2 regions of the Stappia sp. ABD4_338 genome follow, and region 1 is predicted to be linked to the other one. Evidence: riboswitches for the same ligand, from Rfam matches in the RefSeq annotation. Region 1 holds a riboswitch; the other holds the start of a gene.
What was found. Region 1 has a riboswitch for cobalamin ahead of metE (5-methyltetrahydropteroyltriglutamate--homocysteine S-methyltransferase). Riboswitches for the same ligand answer to the same signal wherever they lie in the genome.
Positions count from the first base shown of each region.

Region 2: linked by a shared signal. The riboswitch ahead of ACYX4S_RS07390 (DUF1636 family protein) and the one ahead of metE (5-methyltetrahydropteroyltriglutamate--homocysteine S-methyltransferase) in region 1 are both predicted to bind cobalamin.

Region 1 covers NZ_CM149982.1:3,331,031-3,334,430, forward strand. The annotation lists gene ACYX4S_RS14995 (proton-conducting transporter transmembrane domain-containing protein) at 1-141, opposite strand, end outside; gene ACYX4S_RS15000 (LysR family transcriptional regulator) at 244-1,125, shown strand; cobalamin riboswitch at 1,219-1,447, shown strand; gene metE (5-methyltetrahydropteroyltriglutamate--homocysteine S-methyltransferase) at 1,560-3,400, shown strand, end outside.
Region 2 covers NZ_CM149982.1:1,605,250-1,608,649, forward strand. The annotation lists gene ACYX4S_RS07380 (ABC transporter substrate-binding protein) at 1-270, opposite strand, end outside; gene ACYX4S_RS07385 (ABC transporter ATP-binding protein) at 308-1,129, opposite strand; gene ACYX4S_RS07390 (DUF1636 family protein) at 1,126-1,608, opposite strand; cobalamin riboswitch at 1,732-1,943, opposite strand; gene ACYX4S_RS07395 (GTP-binding protein) at 1,992-3,206, opposite strand.

The DNA of each region.
Region 1 (3,400 bases):
CAGCCCCAGTGCCGCAAGCGCGGCCCCCTGCGGCAGCCAGCCGATGCCCGTCGGCCGGCGGCCGGGACGCACGGCAAGGACAAGCGCCGCGGCAAGCAGCACCGACGGTGCGAGCAGGGAGAGCGGAAGCGAAACGAACATGGCGGGGCGTCCTCGGAAGTGAGCGGTGCCCATGCCAATAACGTTTCGAACGATTTCAAAAAATTACATATTATCTTCGATATCGTTCTATATATAAGAACAATGTCCGTTCTGAACCTGCATCACCTGCGCCTGTTCCGCGCCGTTGCCCGCAAGGGCACGCTGACCGGGGCGGCGCGCGAGCTGAACCTGTCGCAATCCGCCCTGTCGACCCAGATCAAGGCGCTGGAGGCGTCGCTCGGCCATGACCTGTTCGAGCGGCGCGGGCGCGGCCTCGTGCTCAGCGAGGCCGGACGGATCGCCCTCGACCACGCGGAGGCGATCTTCCGCACGGCGGACGACCTGACGGCCACGCTGCGCAACACGGGTAATGTGCGGCGCGCACTGCGGGTCGGCGCGCTCGCGACGCTGTCGCGCAACTTCCAGCTCCGCTTCCTGATGCCGCTTGCCGGACGGTCCGACGTGGAAGTGATCCTGCGCTCGGGCTCACAGGCGGACCTGCTGCGCGCCCTCGAGGCCTTGTCGCTCGACGTGGTGCTGACGAACCTGGTGCCCGGACGCGATGCGGCGAGCCCCTATCTGGTGCACGCCCTTTCGGAACAGCCCGTGAGCCTTGTCGGACCGCCCGAGTTCGCGGGCCGCGCGCTTGCCGACCTGCTGGCAAGCGAACCGCTCATCCTGCCGACACCGGAGGCGGCGCTGCGCGCGTCCTTCGACGTGCTGATCGGTCGGCTCGGGGTCGTGCCGAGGATCGCGGCAGAAGCCGATGACATGGCCATGCTGCGTCTTCTCGCGCGCGAGAAGGTGGGCCTTGCCGTGCTCGCCCCGATCGTGGTGCGGGACGAACTGGCGGCCGGAACACTGGCCGAACTGCATCGGCTGGAGGGAATCAGCGAGCGCTTCTTTGCCGTGACGCTGCATCGCCGGTTTCCGAATCCGCTTGTGGGCGAGGTGCTCGCCGCCTTCGCCCTGGACGGGAAATAGACGCGGGACACAGGGTTTCCGCACCGGCCCTCAAGATCAATATAAACACATAAACATTCCTTTATATCATCTTGACAGGAGCGAACGACGGGCGCAGTCTGGTGGCGTCGTGGTTCCGTCGCGCCGCCTGCCGGTGTCGTGACGGCCAAGAGGGAATCCGGTGCGCCATGGCGACATGGCAAGGCCGGAGCTGCCCCCGCAACTGTAAGCGGCGAGCCCGCATCCGTTCACGCCACTGGGACCGGCCACGGCCACCCCCGGGAAGGCAGGATGCGCGCGACGACCCGCGAGCCAGGAGACCTGCCACGTCATCATGATCGTCCCTGGGCGGGGTGTCCCGGTGGTGCGTATGCGGCCGTGCGGGAGGCTCCTTCCGCTCACGTGTCCGCACACGTCCGCTCGGCCTTTGCCCCCAACATTTGGGGTTCAAGCCGATGGCTTCCGTTTCGCTTCCCATACATTCCCTGGCAACAGCCACGCTCGGCGTCCCGCGGATCGGTCCGCGCCGCGAGCTGAAATCCGCACTCGAGGCCCATTGGGCCGGCCGTCTCGACGAAACGGCGCTCGAGGAGACCGCCGCCGCCCTGCGCGCGGCCGGTTGGGCGCGGCAGCACGCGCTCGGCATCACCCAGATCCCGAGCGGCGACTTCTCGCTCTACGACCACGTGCTCGACACGGCGGTCATGGTCGGCGCGATTCCCGAGCGCTTCGGCTGGTCGGGCGGGCCCGTGCCGCTCGCAACCCGTTTCGCCATGGCACGCGGCACCTCAAGCGCCGGCAGCCCGGACGCCGATGGCTGCGGCCATGCCGGACACGGCGGCACACCCCGGGAAGGCGGTGTCGCGGCGCTGGAAATGACCAAGTGGTTCGACACCAACTACCACTATCTCGTGCCGGAACTCACCGGCGACCAGCGCTTCACGCTTGCCGACACCAAGCCGCTCGACCATTTCCTGGAGGCCAAGGCGCTCGGCTATCACACACGACCGGTGCTGCTTGGTCCCGTCACCTTCCTCAAGCTGGCCAAGGCGGTGACGCCCGACGTCAATCCGCTCGCCCTGCTCGACCGGCTTGTCCCGGTCTATGCGGATCTTCTCGCACGGCTTGCCGAGGTCGGCGCCGACTGGGTGCAGATCGACGAACCCTGCCTGGCGGGCGACATCGACGCCCCGACGCACACCGCCCTGCACCGGGCCTATTCGGCCTTCGCACGCGCGGTGCCGGACATCCGCGTCCTGCTGGCGACCTACTTCGGCCCGCTTGGCGACGCGCTCGACCTTGCCGTCTCGCTGCCGGTCGCCGGCCTGCACGCCGACCTGGTCCGCGCACCCGGACAGCTCGTCCCACTCGTCGAAAGGGCGCCGCGCGAGATGTTGCTGTCTCTCGGGGTCGTGGACGGGCGCAACGTCTGGCGGACGGACCTTTCCGCCCTGCTCGACCGGCTGGAGCCGGTGCTGGCGACCCGCAGGGCCGACCGGATCGAGATCGCGCCGTCGTGCTCGCTGCTGCACGTGCCGGTCGATCTGGCTCAGGAAGACGACCTCGATCCCGAGATCGCGAGCTGGCTCGCCTTCGGCGTGCAGAAGATGGAAGAGCTGCAGGTGATCGCAACGGCGCTGCAAAGCGGACGGGACGCGGTCGGCGAGGTCCTTGCCGCTTCCAGCGCCGCCGTGGCGTCGCGCGCGGCCTCGCCGCGCGTGCATGACGCAGCCGTTGCCGCGCGACTTGCCGCCGTCACCCCACGGATGAGCCGGCGCGAGAGCCCGTTCGCGGACCGCGCCGAACGACAGAGGCGGCTCCTCGACCTGCCCGCGTTTCCCACGACCACGATCGGGTCCTTCCCGCAGACGGCGGAGGTGCGCAAGGCACGCGCGGCCCACGCCAGGGGCAGGCTCTCGGACGGCGACTACGAGCATTTCCTCGCGGAGGAGACCGCGCGGGCCATCCGTTTCCAGGAGGAGATCGGCCTCGACGTTCTGGTCCATGGCGAGTTCGAGCGAAACGACATGGTCCAGTACTTCGGCGAACGGCTGTCGGGCTTCGCCTTCACCCGCAACGCCTGGGTGCAGAGTTACGGGTCGCGCTGCGTGCGCCCGCCGATCGTCTATGGCGACGTGGCCCGTCCGAAGCCGATGACCGTGGCAAGGTGGCAGCAGGCGCAGGCGCTGACGTGCAAGCCGCTCAAGGGAATGCTCACCGGTCCCGTCACGATCCTGAACTGGTCGTTCGTGCGCGACGACCTGCCGCGCGAGACCGTGTGCCGCCAGATCGCGCT
Region 2 (3,400 bases), 1.7 Mb from region 1:
GTACTTCGGCGCGATTTCCGGCAGGTCACCGCGCTTCTTCTCGAAATCGGGCGTGGTCTTGTACCAGCCGCTGATGCCGCTGACGCCGACCATGTGGTCCTGAAGGCCAAGGGCGAAGGCCATCTCCGAGATGTTGATGTCCTGGGTCACCATGCGCTCGGGCGTGGTCTCGAAGGTGAGCGGCTCGCCGCAATTGTCGACGGTGACGGGAGCGGCCTGTGCCGTCCCCGCGAGAAGAAGGGCGGCGAGAGCGGTCGGGATGCGGAGCATGACGGGTCTTTCGGTCAGAGGCGGAGGGACTTGTGGTTCAGCGCGAGGGGACGGGCCGGTTGATGGGCCGGCTGATGGGGATGTCGAGGGCGCAGAGCAGCCGGTCCTCGAAGGGGTGGGGCAGCCGGTGCATGTCGACCTCGAAGGTCTCGCGTACCCTCGCGCCGGACAGGACCTCTTGCGGGTGGCCGTAGGCGGCTAGGCGTCCGTCGTCGATGAGTGCAACGTGGCTGGCGAAATCCTCGATCAGCGTCAGGTCGTGCAGGACGGCGATGACGGTGATGCCCAGGCGGGCAACGAGGCTGAGCAGATCGCCCCGGGCACGCGGGTCGAGGTGGTTGGTCGGCTCGTCCAGCACCAGAAGCTTCGGTGTCTGGCAGACGGCCCGGGCGATCTTGGCACGTTGGCGCTCGCCGCCGGACAGGCTGCCGATGGTGCGAGGCGCAAGGGAGGAGAGGCCGGCGACGGCGAGCGCTTCGGCGACCGCCGTGCGATGGGCGCGGGCATCCAGCGCGCGCCGGTGCGGCAACCGCCCGAGGGCGACATATTCGGTGACGGACAGGCGTCCGTCGGGCTCCTCGCTTTGGCCGACATAGGCGACGGAGCGGGCCCGTTCCGCGATCGGAATATCGGTCAGGGGGCGCCCGCCGAGCCTGATCTCGCCGGAGCCGGCGGGCATCAGCCCGGCGATCATGCGCACCAGCGTGCTCTTGCCAGCGCCATTGGGCCCCGCGATCGCAAGGATCTCGCCGGCGTGGACGTGGAAGGACACATCCGCGACAAGGGCGTCGCCGCGTGCGGTGGCATAGCCCAGGCCGAGAAGTTCGAGGGTGACCTCCTGTCCGGTCTCGTGGCTCATTCCGCTGCCTCGCGAAGGGCGCCGGCCAGCGGCGGGAGGGGAAGGGGAGCGGGAAGACGTGCCAGTGTCTTGCGCTTCAGTGCCTCGGGGCGTTGAAGCGAGGAGCACCATCCGTCCTCGAGGCCGATGTGCTGGCCCGCGAAGGCGGCGATTGCCGCCACCTCCTCGTCCGTGACGATGTCGCCAAAGAGATATCCCGCCTTGCCGACGGCCTGGACCGCGACCGAGCAGGGGCGCCCGCAACCGGCCATGCAGCCGACGTCGGCAAGGGCGACGCGCTCATCGAGCTCAAGCGCGCACAGGGCCTCGGCCAGACGTCTCGAGACATCCTCGCCGACGCGTTCGCCGTAGTGCGTGGCGCCATCCTCGTCGACGTGCCGGGCGCGACAGGTCTTGCAGACGGTGACGATCGCGCTTGCGGTGCCGGAGCGTGCCGGGTCGTCATGCCCGATGATGGAGGAGGTCAGGTCGCTGGCCATCCTTATCCTGCCGGTCGAGGGAGCGGGGCAGGGGAAGACCGATGGCCGGGGGACGATGCAAGATGGAAAGCCTGCACTGTCCGGATATTGCCATGTCGCCTTCCCGGAACACCCCGTCCGGTAATTGGTGAAACCATGATGGCAGGTCTCCTGGCTCGCGGGTCGCTGCCTCCCCCGCCTTCCCGTCCTGTCCGGACAGTGGCACATGGGGTCGGCTTTCCGCTCACAGTTGCGGGGGCAGCCACGGTCTCGGTCCCTGTTGGGTACGCCTCACCGTGTTCCCTTTTCATGCCCTTGGAGATTCTCCGCAGGCAACCATCACCACGAAAAGTGGCAGATTGGCCGCCCCGCGGCAACCGCTTTCGCCTTGCCTGCCGTCCCGTTCAGTCGGTCCCGGCCTGCCAGGCGGGAAAGGGGTCCGGCAACCCGGTCCAGAGGTCGGGGCGGAAATCGTCGTCGTCGACCAGACAGGAATCCAGGTCGGCGCGAAGTGCTGCCTCGTCCATTGTGTCCAGGCCGATGAAGACGATCTCCTGGCGCCGGTCGCCCCACCGGGAATCGAAGATCGGGCGCATGGCCGACGCCCAGGCGGGGTCTTCCGGCCAGTAGGATTTGGGAACCGCCGACCACCACAGACCGCGTTTTTCCGTGCGCACCTGGGCGCCCGCCTGGCTGATTTCCCCGACGTGGCGCGGGCGGGTCGCAAGCCAGAAGAAGCCCTTGGTGCGCACGACGCCTGGCCAGGAGCGATCGATGAACGCCTTCAATCGCTGCGGCGCGAAGGGGCGCCGGGCGCGATAGACGAAGGAGCGAATGCCGTATTCCTCGGTCTCGGGCACGTGGTCCGCAAAACCGTTGAGCTCCTTGAACCAGAGCGGATGGGACTGGGCACGGTCGAAATCGAAGTGCTTCGCGCCAAGAAGCTCGGGAACCGGAATGTTGCCGAAATCCGTCTCCAGCACGCGCGCGTCGGTGTTGAGCGCGCGCACGATCTTGCGCACCGCCTGCAACTCGCGCGCGTCCGCGAGGCTCACCTTGTTGAGCACGATGGTGTCGGCGAACTCGATCTGCTCGACAAGCAGGTCGACGAGGCTGCGGTCGTCGCCTTCCGCCGCCTCCAGTCCGCGCTCGGCGAGAAAGGCGTTGGAGCCGTAGTTCGCGATCAGGTTCGCCGCATCGACGACCGTGATCATGGAGTTGATTTCCGCCACATCCTCGAGGCTGACATTGTTCTCGTCGCGAAAGGCGAAGGTCGCCGCGACCGGAAGCGGCTCGGAAATTCCGCTTGCCTCGATGAGCAGATGATCGAAGCGTTGCTCCCCGGCAATGCGGAAGACCTCCGTCAGCAGGTCCTCGCGCAGGGTGCAGCAGATGCAGCCGTTGGTCATCTCCACGAGCTGTTCGCGGGTGCGCGAGAGATCCGCGCCGCCATCGCGCACGAGACCGGCGTCGACGTTGACCTCGCTCATGTCGTTCACGATCACCGCGACGCGCAGTCCGTCACGGTTGGAGAGGATCCTGTTCAGGAGCGTCGTCTTTCCGGCGCCGAGAAAGCCGGACAGGACGGTCACGGGAAGCTTTTCGGGAAGGGAAGGCATGTTGGTGTCCTCAAGAGACGGAAGTGGGAGGGCGGTCCTGTGAGCGGACGGCAGGCCCCGTTGTCATCTCTATATTATGAGATAACATAACAAATCTGGCCGAAAGAAAGCCGCGCGGACTCCGCTGCGCGGTTTGGTGGCGGCACGGCGTCGGGGCGACCCTGGCCGGACGGGCGTGCCCGGCCAGGACCGGA